DNA from 4 places in the Bacillus sp. S10(2024) genome. Region 2 is predicted to be linked to each of the others. Evidence: a T-box and tRNA genes for the amino acid it is inferred to sense, from the RefSeq annotation. Region 2 holds a T-box; the other regions hold tRNA genes.
The links. A T-box is a leader RNA that pairs with one kind of tRNA and senses whether it is charged. The one in region 2 lies ahead of thrS (threonine--tRNA ligase), so its partner is inferred to be a tRNA-Thr.
Positions count from the first base shown of each region.

Region 1: it encodes a tRNA-Thr, which carries the amino acid that the T-box ahead of thrS (threonine--tRNA ligase) is inferred to sense. The anticodon was not compared.
Region 3: it encodes a tRNA-Thr, which carries the amino acid that the T-box ahead of thrS (threonine--tRNA ligase) is inferred to sense. The anticodon was not compared.
Region 4: it encodes a tRNA-Thr, which carries the amino acid that the T-box ahead of thrS (threonine--tRNA ligase) is inferred to sense. The anticodon was not compared.

Region 1 covers NZ_JBFLUR010000002.1:2,809,120-2,816,613, reverse strand. Annotated here, with positions in the region: rRNA gene AB1280_RS14480 (23S ribosomal RNA) at 1-528, shown strand, start outside; rRNA gene rrf (5S ribosomal RNA) at 631-746, shown strand; tRNA gene AB1280_RS14470 (tRNA-Val) at 751-826, shown strand; tRNA gene AB1280_RS14465 (tRNA-Tyr) at 843-926, shown strand; tRNA gene AB1280_RS14460 (tRNA-Gln) at 932-1,006, shown strand; tRNA gene AB1280_RS14455 (tRNA-Lys) at 1,016-1,091, shown strand; tRNA gene AB1280_RS14450 (tRNA-Leu) at 1,109-1,189, shown strand; tRNA gene AB1280_RS14445 (tRNA-Gly) at 1,226-1,300, shown strand; tRNA gene AB1280_RS14440 (tRNA-Leu) at 1,315-1,403, shown strand; tRNA gene AB1280_RS14435 (tRNA-Arg) at 1,407-1,480, shown strand; tRNA gene AB1280_RS14430 (tRNA-Pro) at 1,490-1,563, shown strand; tRNA gene AB1280_RS14425 (tRNA-Ala) at 1,579-1,654, shown strand; tRNA gene AB1280_RS14420 (tRNA-Ser) at 1,673-1,765, shown strand; tRNA gene AB1280_RS14415 (tRNA-Met) at 1,794-1,870, shown strand; tRNA gene AB1280_RS14410 (tRNA-Asp) at 1,873-1,948, shown strand; tRNA gene AB1280_RS14405 (tRNA-Phe) at 1,959-2,031, shown strand; tRNA gene AB1280_RS14400 (tRNA-Thr) at 2,056-2,131, shown strand; tRNA gene AB1280_RS14395 (tRNA-Trp) at 2,135-2,205, shown strand; tRNA gene AB1280_RS14390 (tRNA-Ile) at 2,216-2,292, shown strand; tRNA gene AB1280_RS14385 (tRNA-Asn) at 2,296-2,370, shown strand; tRNA gene AB1280_RS14380 (tRNA-Glu) at 2,372-2,443, shown strand; gene AB1280_RS14375 (CBS domain-containing protein) at 3,209-3,628, shown strand; gene AB1280_RS14370 (DUF3965 domain-containing protein) at 3,939-5,090, shown strand; gene AB1280_RS14365 (hypothetical protein) at 5,558-5,905, opposite strand; gene AB1280_RS14360 (SH3 domain-containing protein) at 5,912-7,075, opposite strand.
Region 2 covers NZ_JBFLUR010000002.1:4,520,103-4,527,596, forward strand. Annotated here, with positions in the region: gene AB1280_RS22985 (replication initiation and membrane attachment family protein) at 1-1,010, shown strand, start outside; gene dnaI (primosomal protein DnaI) at 1,040-1,978, shown strand; gene AB1280_RS22995 (DUF4177 domain-containing protein) at 2,283-2,480, opposite strand; gene ytxC (putative sporulation protein YtxC) at 2,629-3,510, shown strand; T-box leader at 3,543-3,769, shown strand; gene thrS (threonine--tRNA ligase) at 3,820-5,751, shown strand; ribosomal protein L20 leader region at 5,952-6,070, shown strand; gene infC (translation initiation factor IF-3) at 6,133-6,636, shown strand; gene rpmI (50S ribosomal protein L35) at 6,658-6,855, shown strand; gene rplT (50S ribosomal protein L20) at 6,896-7,255, shown strand; gene adhP (alcohol dehydrogenase AdhP) at 7,439-7,494, shown strand, end outside.
Region 3 covers NZ_JBFLUR010000002.1:3,004,790-3,012,283, reverse strand. Annotated here, with positions in the region: rRNA gene AB1280_RS15380 (23S ribosomal RNA) at 1-1,556, shown strand, start outside; rRNA gene rrf (5S ribosomal RNA) at 1,607-1,722, shown strand; tRNA gene AB1280_RS15370 (tRNA-Asn) at 1,732-1,806, shown strand; tRNA gene AB1280_RS15365 (tRNA-Ser) at 1,810-1,901, shown strand; tRNA gene AB1280_RS15360 (tRNA-Glu) at 1,912-1,986, shown strand; tRNA gene AB1280_RS15355 (tRNA-Val) at 1,991-2,066, shown strand; tRNA gene AB1280_RS15350 (tRNA-Met) at 2,090-2,166, shown strand; tRNA gene AB1280_RS15345 (tRNA-Asp) at 2,169-2,244, shown strand; tRNA gene AB1280_RS15340 (tRNA-Phe) at 2,255-2,330, shown strand; tRNA gene AB1280_RS15335 (tRNA-Thr) at 2,347-2,422, shown strand; tRNA gene AB1280_RS15330 (tRNA-Tyr) at 2,433-2,516, shown strand; tRNA gene AB1280_RS15325 (tRNA-Trp) at 2,531-2,604, shown strand; tRNA gene AB1280_RS15320 (tRNA-His) at 2,615-2,690, shown strand; tRNA gene AB1280_RS15315 (tRNA-Gln) at 2,805-2,879, shown strand; tRNA gene AB1280_RS15310 (tRNA-Gly) at 2,885-2,959, shown strand; tRNA gene AB1280_RS15305 (tRNA-Cys) at 2,970-3,043, shown strand; tRNA gene AB1280_RS15300 (tRNA-Leu) at 3,050-3,131, shown strand; gene AB1280_RS15295 (Phr family secreted Rap phosphatase inhibitor) at 3,556-3,762, opposite strand; gene AB1280_RS15290 (tetratricopeptide repeat protein) at 3,762-4,856, opposite strand; gene AB1280_RS15285 (transglycosylase domain-containing protein) at 5,273-6,067, shown strand; gene AB1280_RS15280 (DsbA family protein) at 6,259-6,909, shown strand; tRNA gene AB1280_RS15275 (tRNA-Gly) at 7,023-7,096, shown strand; gene queG (tRNA epoxyqueuosine(34) reductase QueG) at 7,244-7,494, shown strand, end outside.
Region 4 covers NZ_JBFLUR010000002.1:4,119,948-4,127,441, reverse strand. Annotated here, with positions in the region: gene AB1280_RS20995 (L-lactate dehydrogenase) at 118-1,062, opposite strand; tRNA gene AB1280_RS20990 (tRNA-Glu) at 1,567-1,638, opposite strand; tRNA gene AB1280_RS20985 (tRNA-Ser) at 1,645-1,735, opposite strand; tRNA gene AB1280_RS20980 (tRNA-Asn) at 1,744-1,818, opposite strand; tRNA gene AB1280_RS20975 (tRNA-Ile) at 1,822-1,898, opposite strand; tRNA gene AB1280_RS20970 (tRNA-Gly) at 1,906-1,976, opposite strand; tRNA gene AB1280_RS20965 (tRNA-Lys) at 1,984-2,059, opposite strand; tRNA gene AB1280_RS20960 (tRNA-Thr) at 2,069-2,144, opposite strand; tRNA gene AB1280_RS20955 (tRNA-Phe) at 2,160-2,235, opposite strand; tRNA gene AB1280_RS20950 (tRNA-Asp) at 2,246-2,321, opposite strand; tRNA gene AB1280_RS20945 (tRNA-Met) at 2,324-2,400, opposite strand; tRNA gene AB1280_RS20940 (tRNA-Ser) at 2,429-2,521, opposite strand; tRNA gene AB1280_RS20935 (tRNA-Ile) at 2,539-2,615, opposite strand; tRNA gene AB1280_RS20930 (tRNA-Met) at 2,620-2,696, opposite strand; tRNA gene AB1280_RS20925 (tRNA-Ala) at 2,712-2,784, opposite strand; tRNA gene AB1280_RS20920 (tRNA-Pro) at 2,800-2,873, opposite strand; tRNA gene AB1280_RS20915 (tRNA-Arg) at 2,883-2,956, opposite strand; tRNA gene AB1280_RS20910 (tRNA-Leu) at 2,960-3,048, opposite strand; tRNA gene AB1280_RS20905 (tRNA-Gly) at 3,065-3,139, opposite strand; tRNA gene AB1280_RS20900 (tRNA-Leu) at 3,169-3,249, opposite strand; tRNA gene AB1280_RS20895 (tRNA-His) at 3,266-3,341, opposite strand; tRNA gene AB1280_RS20890 (tRNA-Thr) at 3,350-3,425, opposite strand; tRNA gene AB1280_RS20885 (tRNA-Val) at 3,433-3,508, opposite strand; rRNA gene rrf (5S ribosomal RNA) at 3,513-3,628, opposite strand; rRNA gene AB1280_RS20875 (23S ribosomal RNA) at 3,731-6,653, opposite strand; rRNA gene AB1280_RS20870 (16S ribosomal RNA) at 6,791-7,494, opposite strand, start outside.

The sequences.
Region 1 (7,494 bases), 1.7 Mb from region 2:
ACGAAAGTCGGGCTTAGTGATCCGGTGGTTCCGCATGGAAGGGCCATCGCTCAACGGATAAAAGCTACCCCGGGGATAACAGGCTTATCTCCCCCAAGAGTCCACATCGACGGGGAGGTTTGGCACCTCGATGTCGGCTCATCGCATCCTGGGGCTGTAGTCGGTCCCAAGGGTTGGGCTGTTCGCCCATTAAAGCGGTACGCGAGCTGGGTTCAGAACGTCGTGAGACAGTTCGGTCCCTATCCGTCGTGGGCGTAGGAAATTTGAGAGGAGCTGTCCTTAGTACGAGAGGACCGGGATGGACGCACCGCTGGTGTACCAGTTGTTCTGCCAAGGGCATAGCTGGGTAGCTATGTGCGGAAGGGATAAGTGCTGAAAGCATCTAAGCATGAAGCCCCCCTCAAGATGAGATTTCCCATAGCGTTAAGCTAGTAAGATCCCTGAAAGATGATCAGGTTGATAGGTTCGAGGTGGAAGCGTGGTGACACGTGGAGCTGACGAATACTAATAGATCGAGGACTTAACCATATAATATGAAGCAAGTGTTATCTAGTTTTGAGAGAACATAAAAAAACTTATTGACTTTTTAACTCAATCAAGTATAATAATGATTGTCTCAAATGAATATAGTCTGGTAATGATGGCAGAGAGGTCACACCCGTTCCCATACCGAACACGGAAGTTAAGCTCTCTAGCGCCGATGGTAGTTGGGGCTTTGCCCCTGTGAGAGTAGGACGTTGCCAGGCAAATGGAGGATTAGCTCAGCTGGGAGAGCACCTGCCTTACAAGCAGGGGGTCGGCGGTTCGATCCCGTCATCCTCCACCATATAAGTTTTCATGTCGGAGGGGTAGCGAAGTGGCTAAACGCGGCGGACTGTAAATCCGCTCCTTCGGGTTCGGCAGTTCGAATCTGCCCCCCTCCACCATTTGATGGGCTATAGCCAAGCGGTAAGGCAACGGACTTTGACTCCGTCATGCGCTGGTTCGAATCCAGCTAGCCCAGCCATTTAAGTAAGAGCCATTAGCTCAGTTGGTAGAGCATCTGACTTTTAATCAGAGGGTCGAAGGTTCGAGTCCTTCATGGCTCACCATTTTTAAAATGTAATATGCGGGTGTGGCGGAATTGGCAGACGCACCAGACTTAGGATCTGGCGCCTTTGGCGTGGGGGTTCGACTCCCTTCACCCGCACTTTCAATTAAATAAGCAATAAGTCATATATGTTTTGCGGAAGTAGTTCAGTGGTAGAATACAACCTTGCCAAGGTTGGGGTCGCGGGTTCGAATCCCGTCTTCCGCTCCAATTTTCAATATGACGCCGGGGTGGCGGAACAGGCAGACGCACAGGACTTAAAATCCTGCGGTGGGTGACCACCGTGCGGGTTCGACCCCCGCCCTCGGCACCATATGCGCCCGTAGCTCAATTGGATAGAGCGTTTGACTACGGATCAAAAGGTTAGGGGTTCGAGTCCTCTCGGGCGCGCTTTATTAACGGGAAGTGGCTCAGCTTGGTAGAGCACCTGGTTTGGGACCAGGGGGTCGCAGGTTCAAATCCTGTCTTCCCGATAGTTTTAAAACAATGGGGCCTTAGCTCAGCTGGGAGAGCGCCTGCCTTGCACGCAGGAGGTCAGCGGTTCGATCCCGCTAGGCTCCACCATTAAAGCTTTATATATATGGAGGTATACCCAAGTTCGGCTGAAGGGATCGGTCTTGAAAACCGACAGGCGGCGAGAGTCGCGCGGGGGTTCGAATCCCTCTACCTCCTCCATTTTTTATTTAAAAGAATATTATATCATCGCGGGGTGGAGCAGTCTGGTAGCTCGTCGGGCTCATAACCCGAAGGTCGCAGGTTCAAATCCTGTCCCCGCAACCAATGGTCCCGTGGTGTAGTGGTTAACATGCCTGCCTGTCACGCAGGAGATCGCCGGTTCGACCCCGGTCGGGACCGCCATTTACATAAAGGCTCGGTAGCTCAGTCGGTAGAGCAGAGGACTGAAAATCCTCGTGTCGGCGGTTCGATTCCGTCCCGAGCCATCATTTTTTTTTTTTTGTAAACTAGCCGGCTTAGCTCAATTGGTAGAGCAACTGACTTGTAATCAGTAGGTTGGGGGTTCAAGTCCTCTAGCCGGCACCACTTAGGGGCATAGTTTAAAGGTAGAACAGAGGTCTCCAAAACCTCCGGTGTGGGTTCGATTCCTACTGCCCCTGTAAGAAATATGGGCCTATAGCTCAGCTGGTTAGAGCGCACGCCTGATAAGCGTGAGGTCGATGGTTCGAGTCCATTTAGGCCCACCATATTCCGCAGTAGCTCAGTGGTAGAGCTATCGGCTGTTAACCGATCGGTCGTAGGTTCGAGTCCTACCTGCGGAGCCATGGCCCGTTGGTCAAGTGGTTAAGACACCGCCCTTTCACGGCGGTAACACGGGTTCGAATCCCGTACGGGTCATTATAAAAAGAGTCAGCATGGTGCTGACTCTTTTTATTTAAAGAAAAATAATATTATAAATTATACCTTCCATATATTATATTTGTTATAACAAATATAATTACTTCTTTGATTAATGATCTCCTTATACATATGTTTATTCGACTACTTTTGGGCAGTAAGAATGAGAAGAGCGAATAAAGAAACCCTACTGATGGTCGTTTCACGTTATTATAACAATAAGTATATTTTTACCATATTATAAAATATTTTATTTTTTATTATAAATAATGAAGGATTTTGTATGATTTTGTGTAATTAGGAAAGAATATAGTGCATTATATTTTAACTAATGGATTATTTTAGTTATACTCAAAATGGAACTATATTAATTCACTTTTAAGTTTGTACAGCGGAATGTTGCATAAATATTTTACGGTATAAAGTATTTCTTTTACTAACCCCGTCCTACTTATACTCTGTATCTTAACGAGTCGTTTTCTTTATGAAGAACGATAAAGTTTATACTTTCCCCCCACAATTCTAATGTTTTTAGAATTGGTCATTGTAGTAGTCAATATCCAATTTATTTTGCATTTTATGGCAAGTAGGTCAACTACCCACCACTTAAACATCTAATTGGGATTTTAGGTTAGATCGCTCTCTACATTTGATAAAGCGTAATTATAAATGAGAGATGGTATCTCATTTATCTTTTAAGAAACTGGCGAATCGAAATGAAGGGGGTTGGAAATGCTAAAGTGTGTAAAGGAGGGTAATATATTTATGACAACTGTTCGAGAATTGATGAGCACGAATATTGTACAATGTACGCCACTAGATAACGTTTATGAAGCAGCGGTGAAAATGAAAGAAGAAGATATAGGAATGATTCCTGTTGTAGAGAATAATCAGGTTATTGGTCTTGTCACAGACCGTGATTTGGTTGTGCGGGGAATTGCAGAAAAACATCCAGGTTCCAATCAAATCACAAATATTATGACAACACAAATTATTTCCGTGTCCCCTGATGACGCTATTGAAAAAGCAACAGAATTAATGGCACGTTACCAAATAAGAAGATTGCCAGTAGTTGAACATGGGCAATTTGTTGGAATGCTATCACTTGGTGATTTAGCAACAACTAAATATGCAGATGATCAGGCAGGCGTTGCCTTAAGTGAAATATCAGAGCATACAGACTAAAGGGAAGGGATACTTTTATTCTGTTTGCTAAGGGCAGGAATGCTTCATCTGAAAGCAAAGATGTAGTGAAGGATAAGCTGTCAACATACGCTCCATTAGTTTAATTCATAATCTGTGGGGGGATCTCCCGCAGATTAAATTTATATTTTATGTGAATTACTTTTGAAATTTTTATTAACAACTATTAACATATGAAAATCATGATATACTAATAAATATAAGTATTATATGTTTTTTTGAATATATTAATAATCAGTTTAATAGCATTCAAATATTTTATCATACATATAGAAAATGGGGGGGGAATTATATGACGATTATGCGACCTGGACCTAATTGGAACTTGGTTACGGATGCGTATGCAGAGCCGGAAAATTTTGCGGATTTATTTTCTTTGCTTATACCAAAGTATCCAAAGGGAGAAGGAAAAGAACGAACTATTCTGGCTTGGAAAGAAAAAGAATTTTATAAAAAAGAAAATTTAATTCCTTTTATTTTATATGGAATGAAAAAATTACATGATCTGCCGAAGTTTCATAAAGATGAAATGCCAACTTTGGTTCGAATTATTCGTTTATGTCAAGAAGTAGGATGGTATCAACAAGCTTATGCTTTTATGGTTGCTGAGGGATTAGAGGAATTCGTACAAACATCGTTAGAGTATGAATCATGGGATGTATTTACACAAGTAGTCGCTTGGAATTATTTAATTATAAAACAAAAGGTTACGGAATTAGAGAGTAATGATGAGTTTATTTGGGAAAGAATTAAGTTTAATGTGGAGTGTATTGAAAAGTATAAGCCACTTTTGTCTCATAAAGAAATGATGGAGTTTATGTTTCTGTTTCTTTGTAAACAAGCAAAGGGATTATCAAAAGAGCAGTTAGATGAAAATTTAATGGAGTTGGCAAAATATTGTAATACATATATTTGTGATGTATACACGCAAGATTTATTAAGAAAATATAGAAAATGTACAGATTTCTTAACATATTATGAACCAAGCCGTGCTGTTATAGCATGTCAGCGTGCAGTGATTGCACAAATATCTGATCGTCTGAATCCGTTAAAAACAACTCATATTGATGATTATTTGTTTGTTATAAAAGAGATGATGGAACATATGTCATTTGAGTTTATAACAAAATATGAGAACTTTATAGGGAAATTATTATCATACATTCCATTTTTTGAAATGATTCAAGTTCCACAGCAAATGTATTATTGTGAAGAACTTCTGTATATATGCAAAGGAATCGGTTATAAAGAGGAATTACTACGCAATTATATATTTATACAATTACCAAATTGTTTTCCTTCCTTTATTAAGCAATTTTTAAAGAATAAGCGTTATGCATCAATACATGATATTTTATTTTATTGGTGCAGTGATGAACAACGTATGAATTTAGAACATAAATATAATTTAAGTTTTATTTATGAGCAATATGCATGCGGATAAAGTGAAATTTCTATCAGTGGGGGGCTTCATCCTCCATTGATGGTTAGTTGAACGAATCGGTTTTTTACTGTCTGTTAATGCGGGATAAAATAGACAAGTAGTTTTATAGCAGACTTTTAATTTATGTAAATGCAAATTGAAAAACCGACATAAACATCCCTTTCTTTTTAAGAGAGGACGAGAGCATCTGGTCATACATAGAAGTAGTCATGTTTTATTCTGTATTGCAGCCACTTATATGTTGAAAAATTAAAAGTAGTTTATATATAACGTAAAAAAGGATTCCACATGATGTGGAATCCTTTTTTAATAGTAAAGGCAAAGAGAAATAATTGTAAGAGAAATCATGCTGTACAAAAGAAATTGGCTATTTCTATTATCTTTAATGCCGAAAAAATGATTCATTCTTTCATACGAGTCTAGAAAAGATTTTGTTAGACTCGTATGAAAGAATCGTCGCACTATTTTCAAACTTTCCATGCTTTTTCCTGCTGTTGTTGTTTACGATGTTCTGGGACGTATATATATTGAGATACGATAAGAAGAATAGCCACAAAAAATACTGGAAACATTGCAGAAATATGCAAGCCATTAAAAATTATGTTTGTTATTAAAGAACTTATAATAAATAGGGTAGTATATATGTGCGAAATATGTCGCTTCAGTCGAATTTTGAATATTTCCATAAGCACTTCACAAGTAACAAATGTAATAATAATGCTTAAAGATACAGTGTTTGTGTTGTAAATTAATAAGCAACAAATTAAACCGAAAAACGCTAAATACTCAATAAGTAATGGAATATTACGTGTCATTATGCGTTACCTAACTAAGAAAGGAAGTGGATTTACAGCATTTGTTTTTTCGAAATTCCATTCCCCGTTATGTAATTCAAAATGCAAGTGTTGTCCATATGAATGTCCTGTATTTCCCATATAACCGAGCAATTGACCTGTTGTCACTGTATCTCCTGCTTTGACAGCACGACTTTTCATGTGAGCATATATAGTTGTGTATAAATTCCCGTTTATACGATGGGCAACAAATACAACGTTTCCATAGCTTGTAGAATAATATGATTTTACAACAGTCCCAGATGCGGCAGCTTGGATTGGAACATTTCCTGTTGCTGCAATATCTACGCCGTAGTGCATTTTTCCCCAGCGTACATCAAATTCTGAGCTGATTTTCCCTTGGGCAGGATATTTAAATGCAGCTGGAATAGATGGGGTAGCTTGCTGTTTTGGTTGCTGCTGTTGTTTTTGTCCTTGTACTACATAATGCTGTGCAACATAGCCATATCCTGATCCGTAGCGAATTTTATACCATGTTCCCACACTTTCAACGACTTGTACTTGTGTTCCATTTGGTAAAGAACCGATAATGGCTGCATTTGTTCCTGCTCCGCTACGTACTTTTAATGTTGGAGTGGCAACGTAATAAGAACTTCCGCCTTGTACAGTAATTCCCTTTACTAATGGCTGATCGGCGTTAGATAAAAATTCTTTCTTTACATAGCCGCTTGTTCCATTATGTACAACTTTATACCATCCCTCTTGTTCTTCTTGAACAGTAACAAATTTCCCACTTGGTAATACAGTAATAATTTCAGATTGTGTGTTTGGTTCAGAGCGAACGTTTAATGCATCTGCATTTACGATATATTGATTCTCACCATTTTGTGGCTTTGTTAAAGAAATGGCGTCTTTTTTGACATAACCAGTTTTATTGTGAATGTGAACTTTGTACCATTCATTTGTTGTTTCTAAAATAGTAACGGGAGTGTTACGTGTAATATTGTCAATAACAGGGTCTGTTCCATTCGGGCTATTGTACATTTGTAACGTTTCCGTTTTAACATAACCAATTTTTGCTTTTGCAGTTTGCTCTGCTTCTACAGTATGTACATTAGAGTCTGCCATAGAGGGGAGCATAGAGGCAACTGCTACAGTAGTTGCTGTTAGTGCTGCGACTTTTAAATTCATATATTCATTGACCTCCTTAAGTAATGCATTGTTATAATTTAAATTATAATATGTGGATATTAAGTTTGAAACATATTTATAGATTAAAAACAAACGAAAGCTTTTTCTCTATGTGTAAGTTAAAAACTCTTTTTTTTTAGAGTGGAGAATTTGGCTGCACATAGAAATGATCAAGGACTTTTTCTACCACATGCAAGGCTTAAAACAAAAGGAGAAAACAAGTAGTGGTTATGATGTATTTTGTATAGCAGCGACTTAAATGTCGAAAAGTGAAAATGGATATATAATAAAAGGATAGCAGATTTATAGCTATTATGGAAATAGCGAAAAGGAATTCGTTTTTTTCTGAACTTACAGATAGGTAGAAGGAGAAATGAAAAGAGTTGCCGATGAGATAGGGTGATGGTATACTGACTATG
Region 2 (7,494 bases):
TTTTTTTATATAACCGCTTAAGCAAGGCGAAATATAATCAAGTGAAGCAATATTTCTTAGAAGAAGAATTTGACTTTGCTTCATATGAAAATGTAACACGATCTTTTAACGATGTGTTTGGTTCTTTTAATCCAGGACAAGTTGAGCATGCCAAGGAAGAACTGCTTATACCAAATGCAACTGTGATGCCGAGCAGAGCAGAGGGGAATGCGCCGCAAATTTGGAATGATTTCTTTGATTTTTCATTATTTGTAGAAGGATTATCCGCGCTTGTGCCGCGCAAAGCAATTACGGATCAGATGCGTGAATGTGTGATTATATTAGCTTACGTATACGGCATTGATCCGTTATCCATGCAAAATATTGTTCTTGGCGCTGTTACGGAGCATAATACAATTGATATGGAACGATTGCGAAAAGGTGCGCGTGATTGGTACCAATTTGAGAATGGACAGGCACTTCCTAAGTTCAGTGAGCGAACGCAGCCATTGCATGCACGGACAATGAAGGAGAAAGAACCGACAACACAAGAAGAGATGCTCATTAAACAGTTAGAGGAAATTTCACCAAGAGAGTTATTAAAAGAAATTTCGGGCGGGGCTGAACCGACGAAGGCTGATTTGCAAATTATTGAAGATGTGATGTTGAGTCAGAAATTAACGCCAGGTGTTGTAAATGTACTTATTTATTATGTAATGCTTCGTTCTGATATGAAGTTAGCGAAATCGTATGTAGAGAAAATTGCCGGACACTGGGCTCGTAAAAAAATTACAACCGTAACGGAAGCGATGGGACTTGCGAAAGAGGAAAATCGCCAATATCAAGAATGGGCAGAAACAAAGAAAAAAGGAAAGACAACGAAGAAAACGGTTCGTAAAGAACTTGTACCAGACTGGTTAAAGGAACAAACAGAAGATAGCAAACCATCACATCGTAGTGAAGAGCAAGGGAAATTAGAAGAAGAGCGTAAAAAGTTAGAGGAAGAGCTGAAAAAATATAAGCGAAACTAACAGAGGCGAGCTCCTTTTGAGGTGAAGAAATGGAACCAATTCAAAATACATTTGCGAAGTTAATGCAAAATGAAAATTTTAAGAATAGATATGAAGTATTAAAAGAAGAGGTAATGGCGCATCCGCGTGTGAAAGCATTTATAGAAGAACATCAAGGTGAAGTAACAACGTCGATGATTGAGCGCAGCCTTGTGAAGCTATATGAGTACATTGGACAGAGCGTTGGATGTAAAGATTGCCCAAACTTAGAATCATGTAAAAATATGATTCAAGGATACGAACCGAAGCTTATTATTCAAGGAAAGATGATTGATATTCAATATGATCGTTGCGTAAGAAAAGTGGCTTATGATGAACGGAAAAAGCATGAGAAATTGATTCAAAGTGTATATATGCCAAGCGATATTTTGCAAGCTTCGATGGAAAATTTAGATCCATCTGATTTAGAACCGCGTATTCAAGCGATTCGTGCTGCAAATGAATTTTTAAGTGAATATGAGGTAGGGAAAAAAGTGCAGGCACTCTATTTCTACGGATCATTTGGAGTAGGAAAAACATATCTTTTAGGGGCAATTGCTAATGAACTAGCACTGCGCAAAATTAGTTCTATGATTGTCTACTTACCAGAATTTTTGCGTGAAATTAAAAGTTCATTGCAAAATAATACGATTAGCGAAAAAATTGATGCGGTAAAGCGTGTTCCGGTACTTATGTTAGATGATATTGGAGCGGAAGCGATGTCGAGCTTTGTGCGCGATGATGTACTTGGAGCGATTTTACAATTCCGTATGCTGGAGAACTTACCGACGTTTTTCACATCTAACTTTGATTTCAAACAATTGGAGCATCATTTAACGTATACACAGCGCGGAGAAGAAGAAGAAATGAAAGCAGCTCGCATTATGGAGCGTATTAAATATTTAGCGAAGCCGATTCCTATTGGCGGGAAAAACCGTAGGCATACGTAAAGAGCAAGCAGTGAGCTTGCTCTTTTTTTTATCCTGCTATTCGTGGGCAGTAATACTCCCACCTCAAAATTAAGAGGAAATCGATGTCCAGTTCCAGTGGCTAGAATGTTCGGTGGCTTCGCTTCTTCGTACGAGGTAAAAAGCGCCTTTCCGCCTTGTGCGTGGGCGTCCTGCGATTCTGAGCGAGCCGCTTCCACTTTTCTTCAGAAGTTAGGTGGGAGATAAACTGCTGGCATGCGCCCGATTGGTGAGGGCTGATAATCAGTGGAGGATGAAGAAAACCCCCACTGATTAAAGTTTCACTTTATATTGTTTGTTTTCGTTCGAAAATAAGTTCGAAATATGCAGCTGATCCAGTTCCTGCTGTACTAGGAGCAAAAATTTGTACGAAGCGCCAATCTTCTTTAGCATGTTCTGTAATAATTGTTTGATAATCTTCTTTTGGTTTAGATGCCATTAGAGCGGATTTTAGTTCGACTTTTACAAATTTGTATTCGTACATATTGTATTGCTCCTTTTAAAATCTTTTTAGAAAATTATACAATGAAAATGGCCTGTGAATATAAAAAAATCATATTAGCTTGTATCATTTTTTGTCCATCCCCCTAATATATATGGAAATAGCAAGAATTATAAAAGGGGGGACAAAAGTGATTGAAATCTGCTTCGAAGAAAAAAATGATGCTATTGTTATATATAAAGAGCTTAAAAAAAGGACAGATCATATATATGAAGAAATAAGTATTTATTTGTACGAACAAATAGTAATTGTTCATATACCAATACAAGAGTCTCGATATATTGATAAGGTGGTCATTCCTGTATTTATACAATATATTATCAACACAAAACAAGATGAATGGATAAGTGCGATTTTAAAAGATAAATTTTATTATGAAGAGCGAGAAGAACGAAACCAAATTTTACATATGGCTCATTCTATTTTAAAAGGGAAACGAAAAGGATTAATTGATGCACCTTCGAAAGAAAGAGGGAGAGAATTGGTGCTTTCGTCTTTACAAGGTTGGATGCATGATACGATGTCTTTTTCGTTTGGAGCATATATTCGTTTTCGTTTGAGAAAGTATAATGAATTTTTATATCGAACGGCGGAGATGGCGATCGATGAATATAAGTTAGAACAAGAGTATCAAATGTTCGTAGAAACACTTCGCCAACAAGTAAGCAGCCGAAAATCACGTTTGTCTTGCTTGCATCTCGTGTTTAATGATAGTTGTATCTTTTATGATGAAAAGGGGCGACGTTTAAAAGAAGAAAAACTTGTTCAGTATATAGAGGAAGAATTACTCTCTCAAAAAGGTGTATATATTGATCCGAATGTTATGGCACCGCTTCTGTCAATCGCGCCTGAAAAAATTCATCTGTATGTGAAGGAACAAGATCATAATATGATTGTAACGATTCAAAATGTATTTCAAGAGAGAGTGCAGTTATATGCGCTTCATGAGTTTGAAAAGAATGTGACAAAATTTAAAAATAGAGGGAACGCTCTTGATTTTCTAAATTTTTGAGCATATAATTACGTACATACACGAGAATACATCAAAATGTTACGATGAGGACATGAGTAGTTATCTACGATTCGCAGAGAGAGAAGCCTTAGGGTGTGAGCTTCTTAATACGAGATTATTACTTACCACCTCTGAACTTCAGCAGTGAACGAATGTCTAGTAATTGCTGACGGCAAGTGCCGTTATCATGAACTTGAGCAGTTAACAATGTGTTAACTGGAACAAGGGTGGAACCGCGAATTCAACACTCGTCCCTTTTTATAGGGATGGGTGTTTTTTATTTTGACTATGAAAAAGGAGTGATTAAAGATGGCAGATGTAGTAAAAATTACATTTCCAGACGGAGCTGTGAAGGAATTTCCAAAAGGAACAACAACTGAAGATATTGCTGCTTCTATTAGCCCTGGCTTAAAGAAAAAAGCGATTGCAGGGAAATTAAATGAGGAAATGGTAGACTTACTTACACCGATTGAGCAAGATGGTGCAATTTCTATCATTACATTAGATTCTGAAGATGGGCTATACATTTTACGCCACTCAACAGCTCACTTATTAGCGCAAGCATTAAAGCGTTTATATAAAGATGTGAAGCTTGGAATTGGGCCTGTAATTGAAAACGGCTTCTACTATGATATCGATATGGAATACGCGATTACAGTTGAAGATTTCCCAAAAATCGAAAAAGAAATGCAAAAGATTGTGAACGAGAACTTAGAAATCGTTCGTCATGAAGTACCGCGTGCGGAAGCACTTCGTCGTTATGAAGAAATTGGCGATGAACTAAAATTAGAACTAATTAACGATCTTCCAGAAGATGCGGTTATTTCAATTTATGAACAAGGCGAATTCTTCGACCTTTGCCGCGGTATTCACCTTCCGTCTACAGGGAAAATTAAAGTGTTTAAATTGTTAAGCGTGGCAGGTGCTTACTGGCGCGGCGATAGCAACAACAAAATGTTACAACGTATTTACGGTACTGCATTCGTGAAAAAAGCAGAATTAGATGAGCACTTACGTATGCTTGAAGAAGCGAAAGAGCGTGACCATCGTAAATTAGGTAAAGAGTTAAAACTATTTACAAATAGCCAAAAAGTAGGACAAGGCTTACCGCTTTGGTTACCAAAAGGTGCAACAATCCGTCGTATTATTGAGCGTTACATTGTTGATAAAGAAGTAAGCTTAGGATATGACCACGTATATACTCCAGTATTAGGAAGCCGAGACCTTTATGAAACTTCTGGTCACTGGAATCACTACCGAGATGGCATGTTCCCATCAATGGAAATGGATAATGAAGAATTAGTACTTCGTCCGATGAACTGCCCTCACCATATGATGGTGTATAGAAACGATATCCACAGCTACCGTGAGTTACCAATCCGTATTGCGGAGCTTGGAACAATGCACCGTTATGAAATGTCTGGTGCTCTATCTGGATTACAGCGTGTTCGCGGGATGACTTTAAATGATGCGCACATTTTCGTACGCCCAGACCAAATTAAAGAAGAGTTCAAACGAGTTGTAAATTTAACTTTAGAGGTATACAAAGACTTCGATTTAGAAGATTATTCATTCCGTTTATCTTATCGTGATCCAGCAGATACTGAAAAGTACTATGATGACGATGAAATGTGGGGAAAAGCACAATCAATGTTAAAAGAAGCTATGGATGAAATGGGTCTTGAGTACTATGAAGCAGAAGGTGAAGCGGCATTCTACGGTCCGAAACTTGACGTGCAAGTTCGTACTGCGCTTGGAAAAGACGAAACACTTTCAACTATACAACTAGACTTCTTACTTCCAGAACGATTTGAGTTAACTTACATCGGTGAAGATGGTAAGCATCATCGCCCAGTTGTTATTCACCGCGGTGTTGTATCAACTATGGAACGCTTTGTTGCCTTCTTAATCGAAGAGTACAAAGGTGCATTCCCAACATGGTTAGCGCCGGTTCAAGTACAAGTAATTCCAGTTTCTCCGCAAGTACATTTAGACTACGCGAAGAAAGTACAAGAAGAATTACAACGTGCTGGCATTCGTGTTGAAGTGGATACTCGTGACGAGAAAATTGGTTACAAAATCCGCGAGGCGCAAATGCAAAAGATTCCGTATATGCTTGTAGTAGGTGACAATGAAGTTGCTGAAACTGGTGTAAACGTCCGTAAATACGGCGAACAAAAATCAGAAACAATCTCATTAGATGCTTTCGTTGACCTAATTAAAGTTGAAGGAAAACGATAAGAAAAAGTCGCGGCTTGCCCGCGGCTTTTTTGTGTACTTTGAATTGGTAATAAGAACCAGAGTTCGCTTTATATAAAAAACTGTTGCATGTATTCATTTTGTTTGTTACAATATTTTTTGTTGCTACTTAAGAAGTTTGACTTCTTGACACACAGCATGTCCTATGGTAAAATCATCAAGGATAATAGAATACGGATTTGTGGAACAAGTAGAAGCACCCGCTTCTCACCTGATTGACGCGAAAGCAGTTGGCAGGTAAGTATTTCTTACTAGAGATATTATAAGTGTGGGTGTCATATGCCCGCACTTTTTTGTTTGGGTTCTTCCTTCCCAAAACGTATTCCCATAAAACCTTGGAGGTGGCTTACTATTAGCAAGGACATGATGATTAACGAGCAAATTCGTGCACGTGAAGTACGTTTAGTTGGTGCAAATGGTGATCAACTTGGAATTAAGTCTCGTCAAGAAGCATTAGATATGGCTGCAAACGTAAATCTTGATCTAGTATTAGTTGCTCCAAATGCGAAACCACCAGTATGCCGTATTATGGACTACGGAAAATTCCGCTTTGAGCAACAAAAGAAAGAAAAAGAGCAGCGTAAAAATCAAAAAATCATTAGTATGAAAGAAGTTCGTTTAAGTCCAACAATTGATGAACATGACTTTAACACAAAACTTCGCAATGCTATTAAATTCTTAGAGAAAGGCGACAAAGTTAAAGCGTCTATTCGCTTTAAAGGTCGTGCTATTACTCATAAAGAAATCGGTCAACGTGTTTTAGATCGCTTCTCTGAAGCTTGTGCTGAAGTTAGTACAATTGAATCTAAGCCAAAAATGGAAGGACGCAGTATGTTCTTAGTTTTAGCACCGAAAAATGATAAGTAATAAATAGAGGAGGAAATCACTATGCCTAAACAGAAAACTCACCGCGGCGCTGCAAAGCGTTTCAAAAAAACAGGATCTGGTAAACTAAAGCGTTCTCACGCTTACACAAGCCACTTATTCGCTAACAAATCTACAAAAGCTAAACGTAAATTACGTAAAGCTGGTGTAGTAAGCGCTGGTGACTTCAAACGTATTCGTCAAATGCTTGACAACATGTAATTTATATTTTGTTCAGATAGATATCTAGGAGGGAAATAATATGCCAAGAGTAAAAGGTGGTACGGTTACTCGTAAACGTCGTAAAAAAATTATTAAATTAGCAAAAGGTTACTACGGTTCTAAACATACATTATACAAAGTTGCTAACCAACAAGTAATGAAATCTTTAATGTATGCATTCCGTGACCGTCGTCAAAAGAAACGTGACTTCCGTAAATTATGGATCACTCGTATTAACGCAGCTGCTCGTATGAACGGTCTTTCTTACAGCCGTTTAATGAACGGTCTTAAGCTTGCTGGTATCGAAGTAAACCGCAAAATGCTTGCTGACCTAGCTGTTTATGACGAAAAAGCTTTCGCTGAATTAGCAACAGCTGCTAAAACAGCTTTAAACAAGTAATTGATAATAAATCCTTAGGACATTGCTCCTAAGGATTTTTTTAATGTTTATTATTAAAGAATAAATCCTAATAGTCATAAAAAATTCAAAAAATATCCAAAATAGTTCCTCTTTGGTAAATGGGAATGCTTTAATATATAAATGAAAACTTTTTCCAAAAAGCGGGTTGAAGGAGGAATTCATTTGAAAGCGGCTGTTGTAAACCAATTCAAAGAACAATTAGAGGTTAAGGATGTACC
Region 3 (7,494 bases), 1.5 Mb from region 2:
CTCGTCCGCTCAGGGTTAGTCAGGACCTAAGCCGAGGCCGACAGGCGTAGGCGATGGACAACAGGTTGATATTCCTGTACCACCTCTTTATCGTTTGAGCAATGGAGGGACGCAGAAGGATAGAAGAAGCGTGCGATTGGTTGTGCACGTCCAAGCAGTTAGGCTGGTAAGTAGGCAAATCCGCTTACCGTGAAGGCTGAGCTGTGATGGGGAAGCTCCTTATGGAGCGAAGTCTTTGATTCCCCGCTGCCAAGAAAAGCTTCTAGCGAGATAAAAGGTGCCTGTACCGCAAACCGACACAGGTAGGCGAGGAGAGAATCCTAAGGTGTGCGAGAGAACTCTGGTTAAGGAACTCGGCAAAATGACCCCGTAACTTCGGGAGAAGGGGTGCTTTCTTAACGGAAAGCCGCAGTGAATAGGCCCAAGCGACTGTTTAGCAAAAACACAGGTCTCTGCGAAGCCGTAAGGCGAAGTATAGGGGCTGACACCTGCCCGGTGCTGGAAGGTTAAGGAGAGGGGTTAGCGCAAGCGAAGCTCTGAACTGAAGCCCCAGTAAACGGCGGCCGTAACTATAACGGTCCTAAGGTAGCGAAATTCCTTGTCGGGTAAGTTCCGACCCGCACGAAAGGTGTAACGATTTGGGCACTGTCTCAACCAGAGACTCGGTGAAATTATAGTACCTGTGAAGATGCAGGTTACCCGCGACAGGACGGAAAGACCCCGTGGAGCTTTACTGTAGCCTGATATTGAATTTTGGTACAGCTTGTACAGGATAGGCGGGAGCCTTTGAAGCCGGAGCGCTAGCTTCGGTGGAGGCGCTGGTGGGATACCGCCCTGGCTGTATTGAAATTCTAACCTACGGGTCTTATCGACCCGGGAGACAGTGTCAGGTGGGCAGTTTGACTGGGGCGGTCGCCTCCTAAAAAGTAACGGAGGCGCCCAAAGGTTCCCTCAGAATGGTTGGAAATCATTCGTAGAGTGCAAAGGCATAAGGGAGCTTGACTGCGAGACCTACAAGTCGAGCAGGGACGAAAGTCGGGCTTAGTGATCCGGTGGTTCCGCATGGAAGGGCCATCGCTCAACGGATAAAAGCTACCCCGGGGATAACAGGCTTATCTCCCCCAAGAGTCCACATCGACGGGGAGGTTTGGCACCTCGATGTCGGCTCATCGCATCCTGGGGCTGTAGTCGGTCCCAAGGGTTGGGCTGTTCGCCCATTAAAGCGGTACGCGAGCTGGGTTCAGAACGTCGTGAGACAGTTCGGTCCCTATCCGTCGTGGGCGTAGGAAATTTGAGAGGAGCTGTCCTTAGTACGAGAGGACCGGGATGGACGCACCGCTGGTGTACCAGTTGTTCTGCCAAGGGCATAGCTGGGTAGCTATGTGCGGAAGGGATAAGTGCTGAAAGCATCTAAGCATGAAGCCCCCCTCAAGATGAGATTTCCCATAGCGTTAAGCTAGTAAGATCCCTGAAAGATGATCAGGTTGATAGGTTCGAGGTGGAAGCGTGGTGACACGTGGAGCTGACGAATACTAATAGATCGAGGGCTTAACCATATAATATGAAGCAAATGTTATCTAGTTTTGAAGGAATATACCTTCATAAGTCTGGTAATGATGGCAGAGAGGTCACACCCGTTCCCATACCGAACACGGAAGTTAAGCTCTCTAGCGCCGATGGTAGTTGGGACTTTGTCCCTGTGAGAGTAGGACGTTGCCAGGCTTGTATTATTCCGCAGTAGCTCAGTGGTAGAGCTATCGGCTGTTAACCGATCGGTCGTAGGTTCGAGTCCTACCTGCGGAGCCAATTGGAGAGCTGTCCGAGATGGCCGAAGGAGCACGATTGGAAATCGTGTATACGTCACAAGCGTATCAAGGGTTCGAATCCCTTGCTCTCCGCCATAAAAACTTTGGCCCGTTGGTCAAGTGGTTAAGACACCGCCCTTTCACGGCGGTAACACGGGTTCGAATCCCGTACGGGTCACCACTTTGGAGGATTAGCTCAGCTGGGAGAGCACCTGCCTTACAAGCAGGGGGTCGGCGGTTCGATCCCGTCATCCTCCACCATTTAAAACAATGAATAGTATCATCGCGGGGTGGAGCAGTCTGGTAGCTCGTCGGGCTCATAACCCGAAGGTCGCAGGTTCAAATCCTGTCCCCGCAACCAATGGTCCCGTGGTGTAGTGGTTAACATGCCTGCCTGTCACGCAGGAGATCGCCGGTTCGACCCCGGTCGGGACCGCCATTTATATTAAGGCTCGGTAGCTCAGTCGGTAGAGCAGAGGACTGAAAATCCTCGTGTCGGCGGTTCGATTCCGTCCCGAGCCACCATTTTTCAAATAAATACGCCGGCTTAGCTCAATTGGTAGAGCAACTGACTTGTAATCAGTAGGTTGGGGGTTCAAGTCCTCTAGCCGGCACCATGTAAGTTTCGGAGGGGTAGCGAAGTGGCTAAACGCGGCGGACTGTAAATCCGCTCCTTCGGGTTCGGCAGTTCGAATCTGCCCCCCTCCACCATTTACATTTTATATAGGGGCATAGTTTAACGGTAGAACAGAGGTCTCCAAAACCTCCGGCGTGGGTTCGATTCCTACTGCCCCTGCCAAAACAGCATGGCGGCTGTGGCGAAGTGGTTAACGCATCGGATTGTGGCTCCGACACTCGTGGGTTCGATTCCCATCAGTCGCCCCATTTTTAAATATCACTTTACAAAATAAGTGGATTATGATAATATATTAAATGTCCTGATTGGATATTTTAAGTAATAAAATAACAAATACATCATATAATGTATTAATTATTCGGTGGGCTATAGCCAAGCGGTAAGGCAACGGACTTTGACTCCGTCATGCGCTGGTTCGAATCCAGCTAGCCCAGCCATTTTTGCGGAAGTAGTTCAGTGGTAGAATACAACCTTGCCAAGGTTGGGGTCGCGGGTTCGAATCCCGTCTTCCGCTCCAAATTTAATATGGCGGCATAGCCAAGTGGTAAGGCAGAGGTCTGCAAAACCTTTACCACCGGTTCAAATCCGGTTGCCGCCTCCATATTATGCCGATGTGGCGGAATTGGCAGACGCGCACGACTCAAAATCGTGTTCCTTCTGGAGTGTCGGTTCGACCCCGACCATCGGTACTGTTTAGACGAGTGAATCGTCTTTTTTATTTGTCTTTTTATTATCAATTAAACGTTAATATACAGTAATATCAAGCGTTCCTACTTTGTGGGGACGCTTTTTTATGTATTCTTCTTTGGAAATTATCATCTAATATGTTACATATTACGCGTTCATGTGATTCTACCTAATCGTATGAACTAAGTCTTATTCGTTGAAAGGGGAAAGACGTAGCGATGTTTTAGACGACGGAGAATTAGCTATCGTGCGTCGGGAAACTGAAACATTTAGAAATGTTTAATGACGCAGTGAACCTTTTTCTTAAAGATGTGATAGACGTAATCTGGATCCTACACAATGCGATACTATTGTAAAGAACTCACAATTAGTGTAAACAAAAAAGCCATACCGGCTAGTATGGCTTTCTTTCTAATTATTAAATTGTTATGCTTGTTGAAGTGGTGGTCGGCCGTGGTCGTAAACAGGAGCAGGTGTGTCGCCTTTATTAGCATATTGAACGTAACCATTATCAGGTTTTGATATGAAATGGTCTGCGTGGGTAGCTTGCTGTGTTTCAAAAGAATTATTTAAACCAAAAGAAAGAACTCCAACAACAGATAAACCAACAGTAATAGCACCTAATTTTTTCATTATTTTAACGCTCCTTTACTTAATAGTTTGTGCTTAGCTTCGTAACATGTATTAAAATAATCGCTAACTTTTTCATGATTATTCAACTTACGAAACTCAACAGCTAACAACTCCCCATATTCCTCAACATAGTCCCATAATCCTTGTTTCTCAAAATAACAAATACCTTTTTTTACCGCTTCCTCTACTAAATTAATTGAAAGTCCCTCATTTAATGCTTTCAAAATGTTGAAATGATAGATATATTCTTCGTTTCCTGTTTCAGAACAGATTTTTAAACCTCTTTCAATTAATTCTTGTGCAATATTTGTTTCACCTAGTTTATAATGTTCCCTAGCTTGTAGAAAATTGGCTTTGAAATGATTAGGAATTTTCCCTGTTACTTCAGATAAATGACGAATAGCTAAAGTAGATAAATTTTGAGTAGCATATAATAAACCTAAATTATGCCTAACTACTAAAATTAATTTTTCTTCATTATGTTTCTGTAAAATATCGATTGCACGATTTAAATGTTCTTCAGCTTGCTCAAACTGTTTTAAAAATATACATGCAGTTCCTAAAGTATTTTCGCATGAGGCGATTTTAATTTCATATCCAGCATGTTTCGAAAATGCCTCTTTAGCTTTGTTTGTATATTGAATGGACGCTAACATCTTAGAAGTATGATGATTAAATACAGCGAACTTTTGATTAAATTCAGCTTTTTCTAATTCATCAGTGATATGTTGTAACAATGTTTCAGCTTTTTCATAATGGTCCCTTGCTTCATTATTATTCCCAAATATAAGGGCATGCTCAGCTTTGAAAAAATGGTAATAGTAAGATGTAATCTCATTTGTTGGCTTGCTCAAAGACTCAATTTTATTAAAGCTATCTTTTGTGATGCTCAATCTATCGGTCAAAAGTTTATATCTAAAATCAAGTAATGAATGATAAAATAATAGATTTTCATCCTCTGTTATATTAGCAATCTTCTCGTCAATTTCTTGTTTCAGGTTAGTTGCTTTTAAAACTTGTTGTTGCAACATAGCTTGATACCAGTCATTAAGTAATTTTGTAATTAGTTCATTCCCCTTAGTTTGAACGTTCATGAAATCCCCCTCTTTTAGAATATTCTTACAAATAATAATAACAATAATAGAATTTAATAGAAATAAGTTTTGCATATTTCTCAAAAAATATCTGACAATTTAAACCTTCAATGCAATAGCAAACGACAATTGTATTATAAGAAGAATTTATTTTTTGTATCTAGTAGGTTGAAAGGCTTGCATAACACCAACAATTCATGTAATATCTGAAAGGCTAGAATAGGCAGCGAAAACGATAACGATAACTTACCTAATATGAATGTAAAAAATGATCATAAATAACCTATCAAGTGTTTTCTACTGTAGTAGAAGATGCTTTTTTCTTTTCGGGTCTTTAAATTACAAATTTGTAAGGTAGTTGTAAGAGAAATGAATTGGATATTTTTTAAAATACAGGTATTCTTGAATTAAGAGCAATGAATGCTGAAAGAAATGGGGTGTCTGTTGTGAAGGAACGAACAGCATATCGCACTTTGCATCATAATATTTCTTTAACTCCGATAGCAAAGTTTATTTATAAAGCCCTTATATTATTATTATTGCTAAGTGGTATACTTTTGTTTGTTGGAAATAAAATGATTGAAAGCAAGGATATTAGTAAGTTGACAGTACCTGCTTATTTGGAGTTACCAGAACAACTAGGGAATGCATTTATCGCAACTGAAGATAAGAGGTTCTATCATCATAATGGATTAGATTATATTGCAATTGTTAGAGCTACAGTAGAAAATGTAAAGGCTGGTGGTGTTGTACAAGGTGGCAGTACAATTACTCAGCAGCTTGCAAAAAATGTTTTTTTAACAAGTGAACGAACGTTTTCCCGTAAATGGAATGAAGTTTTCTATGCTAAAAAAATCGAACGAACATTTACGAAAAATGAGATTTTAAAACTTTACTTAAGCAATATTTATTATGGAGAGGGTGCATGGGGAATTGAGAAAGCTGCGAAACTTTATTTTGATAAGCAGGTTAATCAATTAACATTAAGTGAAAGTGCTATGCTAGCGGCCGTTGTGAAAGCACCAGCTTATTATTCTCCTATACAAAATTATGATAAGGCTGTAGAAAGACGTAATATTGTTTTAAAGCTCATGGAGCGAGAAGGATATATTACTCATGCCGAATATGTACAAGCTAGAAGTGAAAAGCTTGTTATTCGTCATGACATTCCTAATAATCAACCAGTAGAGCGTGAGAAAGCTGTGAGTTAAGAGTGAGTTCGAAAAGAACTTACTCTTTTTTTGCGTGAATGAAGGAAAGAAAAGTGAGACACAATATTGTCACATTTGTTTGATTTTGTCTATTTTACGAGCAACTTCAATGGACTGTTTATATGAGAATTGATATCATAAATATTGTATGTATAGTACATACAAAGAATAAACATTAAAGAGGAATGTATATGAAATCAAAAAATATTATGATTCTCGGTGTTATTTTTTCTGTTGCGGTACTTATTGTAATTGGGACGATCGTATATAGCCTTGTGAACGATAAGAAGGAAAAAGGAAAAGATACGTTTTTATATGGCTCGCAGCAATCTTTAGGAGAGGAAGATGCTCCGATTCATATTGTGGAATTTGGAGATTTTAAATGTCCAGCTTGTCGTACATGGGATGTAACTGTATTGCCACGCTTAAAGGAAGAGTATATTAATAAAGGAAAAGTTCAGCTGCATTTTATTAATTTTCCTTTTATCGGGAAAGACTCTGAACTAGGCGCAGCAGCTGGGGAAGCAGTTTTTAAGCAAGATCCAAAAGCTTTTTGGACATTTTATGATGAAATATATCAAAATCAAAAGAGTGAAAAAGAAGAGTGGATTACAGAGGATTTAGTAGTAGATATAGTAAAACAAAAGCTACCTACGATTGATATAGAGAAGTTTAAAAAGGATTTAAAGAGTAAGGAAATAAAAGATAAAGTACAGAAAGACTTTGACCTTGCGAAAAAGTTAAAAGTACAAGGTGCACCATCTATATATGTAAACGGTAATCTTGTTAATCCAGATTATGATAGTGTTAAAGCGGCAATTGATAAAGTTAAGAAAAAGTGATGAGATATTCATCACTTTTTCGACTTTTTTCGATAAAATTATTGCGCCTCCTTATATTACATGCTATAATTTTCAACATAAGTTAACAAATAATTAACATTTTCTTTATATTTGCGGGTGTAGTTTAGTGGTAAAACAAGAGCCTTCCAAGCTCTGGTCGAGAGTTCGATTCTCTTCACCCGCTCCAGAAATTATTTCGAATTATTATTGTGATCAACGCAGTGTTTCGTTTCTCAGATAAACGAGGCATTGCGTTTTTTTATGTTTTGAGTGCATGAATATATGTAAGAATAATAATGTGTAAAATGAAATGCATCTTATAAGGAGAGTAAATGTGGATTTTGAACAATTAAAACAAGATGTTATTGCGTATAGTAAAACAATTGGTATTGATAAAATAGGCTTTGCGAGTGCCACACCATTTGAGGAATTAAAGCAACGCCTTATTCAGCATCAACAATTAGGATACCTATCAGGTTTTGAAGAGCCAGATATAGAAAAGAGGACGAACCCGGAGTTATTATTACCAGGTGCAAAATCAATTATTGCCATTGCATTGGCGTATCCTTCGAAGTTAAAAAATGC
Region 4 (7,494 bases), 400 kb from region 2:
TAAGGAATTTATCACTATATTGTTATTACTTTCCATTAAAGTAATACATAAAAAAACCCCTTCCGGCAAAGGGGTGAAATACAGGGGAGGCCGGAAAGGGATTTTATACAATTTGGATTATAGCACTGGTGCCATAGTTTCTTTTAGCACTTTTACAGAATGATCAAATTTCAATTCTTCTTCTGCATTTAATTCAAGCTCTACAACTTCTCGAACACCTTGACGGTTGATAACTGCTGGAACACCTACGTAAACATCTCTTTGTCCGTATTGTCCTTCAAGATATGCAGATACTGTCAATACGCTGTTCTCGTTGTTTAAGATCGCTTTAGTTATACGTAATAGTGACATACCGATACCGTAGTAAGTTGAACCTTTACGTTGAATAATATGGTAAGCAGCATCGCGTACATTTGCAAAGATTTCATCTAAATCACTTTGTTTATACTGCTCATTGTTCGCTAAGATTGTTTCTATCTTTTGTACACCGATAGAAGCATGGCTCCATACAGGAAGCTCTGTGTCACCATGTTCACCAATAATATACGCATGCACGTTACGTGGGTCTATATCTAAGTACTCACCTAACATATAACGGAAGCGAGCAGAGTCTAAAGTTGTACCAGAACCGATTACGCGCTCTTTTGGTAATCCAGATTCTTTCCAAGTTACATAAGTTAAAATGTCCACTGGGTTAGTTGCGATTAAGAAGATACCATCAAATCCGCTATCCATAATACCGCGAACGATTTGTTTAAAGATTTTTGTATTCTTCTCAACTAAATCTAAGCGAGTTTCACCTGGCTTTTGTGGTAATCCAGCAGTGATAACAACAAGATCTGCATCTTTACAATCTGCATAGCTACCTTTCCAAACTTTTGTTGGAGCTAGAGCGAATGGAACAGCGTGGCTTAAGTCCATTGCTTCGCCTTCTGCTTTTGCTTCGTTTACATCAACAAGAACAAACTCTTCAACTACACCTTGGTTAATCATAGAATATGCATAGCTGCAACCTACAGCTCCTGTTCCTACTAATACTACGCGGTTGATACCTTTTTTCATGGTAAAATCCCCTCTCTATTTTCTAATATCATTATTAGCATTGTCATTTAAGTAAAAAATTAAAATACTGATTTTATATTGTTTAACTTCCTTACATACATATTGTAGCACGTTTCTTTGTGAATATATTCACGTTTTTTGACCTATTTGTGAACTTTTTCACAGATAGGAGAAAGTTATAATACCAAGCATGGAATCAACTTCAATGGTAGCGTTTTCTTTAGATTGTGAAAAGTAAAATATATACTATTAAACTTATTTTTAATAAAATATAAAACCATCGAATACAAAGAAAAGTTAGAATATCCTTTTCTCTTTATAATTTGCAGTAGTCCTCAGCAACCTTTATGGCTCCATTTCATTTCTGCAAATCAAAAATTATTCCTTTAATAACTACGCCAAAGATTCTCACTTTTGTTCGCCATATTATTAGTCTTTCTTAAATACGAAAAAAAATCTCTAAAATGCAAAAAAAGATAGCAGAATCTGCTATCTTTTTTAATATGACCCGTACGGGATTCGAACCCGTGTTACCGCCGTGAAAGGGCGGTGTCTTAACCACTTGACCAACGGGCCAATTTCTGGCAGAGAAGAAGGGATTCGAACCCTCGCACCGCTTACGCGATCTACTCCCTTAGCAGGGGAGCCCCTTGAGCCACTTGGGTACTTCTCTATATTATATGGCTCCGCAGGTAGGACTCGAACCTACGACCGATCGGTTAACAGCCGATAGCTCTACCACTGAGCTACTGCGGAATATGGTGGGCCTAAATGGACTCGAACCATCGACCTCACGCTTATCAGGCGTGCGCTCTAACCAGCTGAGCTATAGGCCCTAGAAAAAGCGGGTGAAGAGAATCGAACTCTCGACCAGAGCTTGGAAGGCTCTTGTTTTACCACTAAACTACACCCGCATAAAAATGGTGAGCCATGAAGGACTCGAACCTTCGACCCTCTGATTAAAAGTCAGATGCTCTACCAACTGAGCTAATGGCTCATTTTGAAATGGTGCCGGCTAGAGGACTTGAACCCCCAACCTACTGATTACAAGTCAGTTGCTCTACCAATTGAGCTAAGCCGGCTTGCATATTTCAAAATGGTGGCTCGGGACGGAATCGAACCGCCGACACGAGGATTTTCAGTCCTCTGCTCTACCGACTGAGCTACCGAGCCTTAATATAAATGGCGGTCCCGACCGGGGTCGAACCGGCGATCTCCTGCGTGACAGGCAGGCATGTTAACCACTACACCACGGGACCATTGGTTGCGGGGACAGGATTTGAACCTGCGACCTTCGGGTTATGAGCCCGACGAGCTACCAGACTGCTCCACCCCGCGATGATATAATATTCTTTTAAATAAAAAATGGAGGAGGTAGAGGGATTCGAACCCCCGCGCGACTCTCGCCGCCTGTCGGTTTTCAAGACCGATCCCTTCAGCCGAACTTGGGTATACCTCCATATATAAAAACTTGAGTGGTGGACCTTGTAGGACTCGAACCTACGACCGGACGGTTATGAGCCGTCTGCTCTAACCAGCTGAGCTAAAGGTCCTTTATGGTAGCGGCGGAGGGGATCGAACCCCCGACCTCACGGGTATGAACCGTACGCTCTAGCCAGCTGAGCTACACCGCCATAAAGAATTATAAGTGGAGCCTAGCGGGATCGAACCGCTGACCTCCTGCGTGCAAGGCAGGCGCTCTCCCAGCTGAGCTAAGGCCCCATTGTTTTAAAGCTATCGGGAAGACAGGATTCGAACCTGCGACCCCCTGGTCCCAAACCAGGTGCTCTACCAAGCTGAGCCACTTCCCGTTAATAAAGCGCGCCCGAGAGGACTCGAACCCCTAACCTTTTGATCCGTAGTCAAACGCTCTATCCAATTGAGCTACGGGCGCATATGGTGCCGAGGGCGGGGGTCGAACCCGCACGGTGGTCACCCACCGCAGGATTTTAAGTCCTGTGCGTCTGCCTGTTCCGCCACCCCGGCATGTCATATTGAAAACTGGAGCGGAAGACGGGATTCGAACCCGCGACCCCAACCTTGGCAAGGTTGTATTCTACCACTGAACTACTTCCGCAAGACATGTATGAGTTATTTTACTGAAAGTGCGGGTGAAGGGAGTCGAACCCCCACGCCAAAGGCGCCAGATCCTAAGTCTGGTGCGTCTGCCAATTCCGCCACACCCGCATATTATTTTTAAAAATGGGGCGACTGATGGGAATCGAACCCACGAGTGTCGGAGCCACAATCCGATGCGTTAACCACTTCGCCACAGCCGCCATAATCCTGGTGCCGGCTAGAGGACTTGAACCCCCAACCTACTGATTACAAGTCAGTTGCTCTACCAATTGAGCTAAGCCGGCATTTATATGGTGGAGGATGACGGGATCGAACCGCCGACCCCCTGCTTGTAAGGCAGGTGCTCTCCCAGCTGAGCTAATCCTCCATTTGCCTGGCAACGTCCTACTCTCACAGGGACAAAGTCCCAACTACCATCGGCGCTAGAGAGCTTAACTTCCGTGTTCGGTATGGGAACGGGTGTGACCTCTCTGCCATCATTACCAGACTATATTCATTTGAGACAATCATTATTATACTTGATTGACTCAAAAAGTCAACAAGTTTTTTTATGTTCTCTCAAAACTAGATAACACTTGCTTCATATTATATGGTTAAGTCCTCGATCTATTAGTATTCGTCAGCTCCACGTGTCACCACGCTTCCACCTCGAACCTATCAACCTGATCATCTTTCAGGGATCTTACTAGCTTAACGCTATGGGAAATCTCATCTTGAGGGGGGCTTCATGCTTAGATGCTTTCAGCACTTATCCCTTCCGCACATAGCTACCCAGCTATGCCCTTGGCAGAACAACTGGTACACCAGCGGTGCGTCCATCCCGGTCCTCTCGTACTAAGGACAGCTCCTCTCAAATTTCCTACGCCCACGACGGATAGGGACCGAACTGTCTCACGACGTTCTGAACCCAGCTCGCGTACCGCTTTAATGGGCGAACAGCCCAACCCTTGGGACCGACTACAGCCCCAGGATGCGATGAGCCGACATCGAGGTGCCAAACCTCCCCGTCGATGTGGACTCTTGGGGGAGATAAGCCTGTTATCCCCGGGGTAGCTTTTATCCGTTGAGCGATGGCCCTTCCATGCGGAACCACCGGATCACTAAGCCCGACTTTCGTCCCTGCTCGACTTGTAGGTCTCGCAGTCAAGCTCCCTTATGCCTTTGCACTCTACGAATGATTTCCAACCATTCTGAGGGAACCTTTGGGCGCCTCCGTTACTTTTTAGGAGGCGACCGCCCCAGTCAAACTGCCCACCTGACACTGTCTCCCGGGTCGATAAGACCCGTAGGTTAGAATTTCAATACAGCCAGGGCGGTATCCCACCAGCGCCTCCACCGAAGCTAGCGCTCCGGCTTCAAAGGCTCCCGCCTATCCTGTACAAGCTGTACCAAAATTCAATATCAGGCTACAGTAAAGCTCCACGGGGTCTTTCCGTCCTGTCGCGGGTAACCTGCATCTTCACAGGTACTATAATTTCACCGAGTCTCTGGTTGAGACAGTGCCCAAATCGTTACACCTTTCGTGCGGGTCGGAACTTACCCGACAAGGAATTTCGCTACCTTAGGACCGTTATAGTTACGGCCGCCGTTTACTGGGGCTTCAGTTCAGAGCTTCGCTTGCGCTAACCCCTCTCCTTAACCTTCCAGCACCGGGCAGGTGTCAGCCCCTATACTTCGCCTTACGGCTTCGCAGAGACCTGTGTTTTTGCTAAACAGTCGCTTGGGCCTATTCACTGCGGCTTTCCGTTAAGAAAGCACCCCTTCTCCCGAAGTTACGGGGTCATTTTGCCGAGTTCCTTAACCAGAGTTCTCTCGCACACCTTAGGATTCTCTCCTCGCCTACCTGTGTCGGTTTGCGGTACAGGCACCTTTTATCTCGCTAGAAGCTTTTCTTGGCAGCGGGGAATCAAAGACTTCGCTCCATAAGGAGCTTCCCCATCACAGCTCAGCCTTCACGGTAAGCGGATTTGCCTACTTACCAGCCTAACTGCTTGGACGTGCACAACCAATCGCACGCTTCTTCTATCCTTCTGCGTCCCTCCATTGCTCAAACGATAAAGAGGTGGTACAGGAATATCAACCTGTTGTCCATCGCCTACGCCTGTCGGCCTCGGCTTAGGTCCTGACTAACCCTGAGCGGACGAGCCTTCCTCAGGAAACCTTAGGCATTCGGTGGACGGGATTCTCACCCGTCTTTCGCTACTCATACCGGCATTCTCACTTCTAAGCGCTCCACCAGTCCTTACGATCTGACTTCACAGCACTTAGAACGCTCCCCTACCACTGATACCATAGGTATCAATCCGCAGCTTCGGTGGTGTATTTAGCCCCGGTACATTTTCGGCGCAGAGTCACTCGACTAGTGAGCTATTACGCACTCTTTAAATGGTGGCTGCTTCTAAGCCAACATCCTAGTTGTCTAAGCAACTCCACATCCTTTTCCACTTAATACACACTTTGGGACCTTAGCTGGCGGTCTGGGCTGTTTCCCTTTTGACTACGGATCTTATCACTCGCAGTCTGACTCCTAAGGATAAGTCATTGGCATTCGGAGTTTGACTGAATTCGGTAATCCGATGGGGACCCCTAGTCCAATCAGTGCTCTACCTCCAAGACTCTTACACTTAAGGCTAGCCCTAAAGCTATTTCGGGGAGAACCAGCTATCTCCAGGTTCGATTGGAATTTCTCCGCTACCCACACCTCATCCCCGCACTTTTCAACGTGCGTGGGTTCGGGCCTCCATTCAGTGTTACCTGAACTTCACCCTGGACATGGGTAGATCACCTGGTTTCGGGTCTACGACCACGTACTAAACGCCCTATTCAGACTCGCTTTCGCTACGGCTCCGCCTCTTCAGCTTAACCTCGCACGGGATCGTAACTCGCCGGTTCATTCTACAAAAGGCACGCCATCACCCGTTAACGGGCTCTGACTATTTGTAGGCACACGGTTTCAGGATCTCTTTCACTCCCCTTCCGGGGTGCTTTTCACCTTTCCCTCACGGTACTGGTTCACTATCGATCACTAGGTAGTATTTAGCCTTGGGAGATGGTCCTCCCGGATTCCGACGGAATTTCACGTGTTCCGCCGTACTCAGGATACATTCAAGAGGGAACGAAGTTTCAACTACAGGGTTGTTACCTTCTATGACGAGCCTTTCCAGGCTGCTTCGTCTACCTCGTTCCTTTGTAACTCCGTATAGAATGTCCTACAACCCCAAGAGGCAAGCCTCTTGGTTTGGGCTAGATTCCGTTTCGCTCGCCGCTACTCAGGAAATCGCATTTGCTTTCTCTTCCTCCAGGTACTTAGATGTTTCAGTTCCCTGGGTCTGTCTTCTTTACCCTATGTATTCAGATAAAGATACCATACTATTACGTATGGTGGGTTTCCCCATTCGGAAATCTCCGGATCAAAGCTTACTTACAGCTCCCCGAAGCATATCGGTGTTAGTCCCGTCCTTCATCGACTCCTAGTGTCAAGGCATCCACCGTGCGCCCTTTCTAACTTAACCAAAATTAAAAAAATATGAGCTACACTGTTATCTAGTTTTCAAAGAACATATATTTTCGAGAGATAGTTCTCTCAAAACTGAACAAAACGAAACACGGAAACTTATATTGATGAACAGCGTTCATCAATTCTCCATAGAAAGGAGGTGATCCAGCCGCACCTTCCGATACGGCTACCTTGTTACGACTTCACCCCAATCATCTGTCCCACCTTAGGCGGCTGGCTCCAAAAGGTTACCCCACCGACTTCGGGTGTTACAAACTCTCGTGGTGTGACGGGCGGTGTGTACAAGGCCCGGGAACGTATTCACCGCGGCATGCTGATCCGCGATTACTAGCGATTCCAGCTTCATGTAGGCGAGTTGCAGCCTACAATCCGAACTGAGAACGGTTTTATGAGATTAGCTCCACCTCGCGGTCTTGCGACTCTTTGTACCGTCCATTGTAGCACGTGTGTAGCCCAGGTCATAAGGGGCATGATGATTTGACGTCATCCCCACCTTCCTCCGGTTTGTCACCGGCAGTCACCTTAGAGTGCCCAACTTAATGATGGCAACTAAGATCAAGGGTTGCGCTCGTTGCGGGACTTAACCCAACATCTCACGACACGAGCTGACGACAACCATGCACCACCTGTCACTCTGCCCCCGAAGGGGAAGCCCTATCTCTAGGGTTGTCAGAGGATGTCAAGACCTGGTAAGGTTCTTCGCGTTGCTTCGAATTAAACCACATGCTCCACCGCTTGTGCGGGCCCCCGTCAATTCCTTTGAGTTTCAGCCTTGCGGCCGTACTCCCCAGGCGGAGTGCTTAATGCGTTAACTTCAGCACTAAAGGGCGGAAACC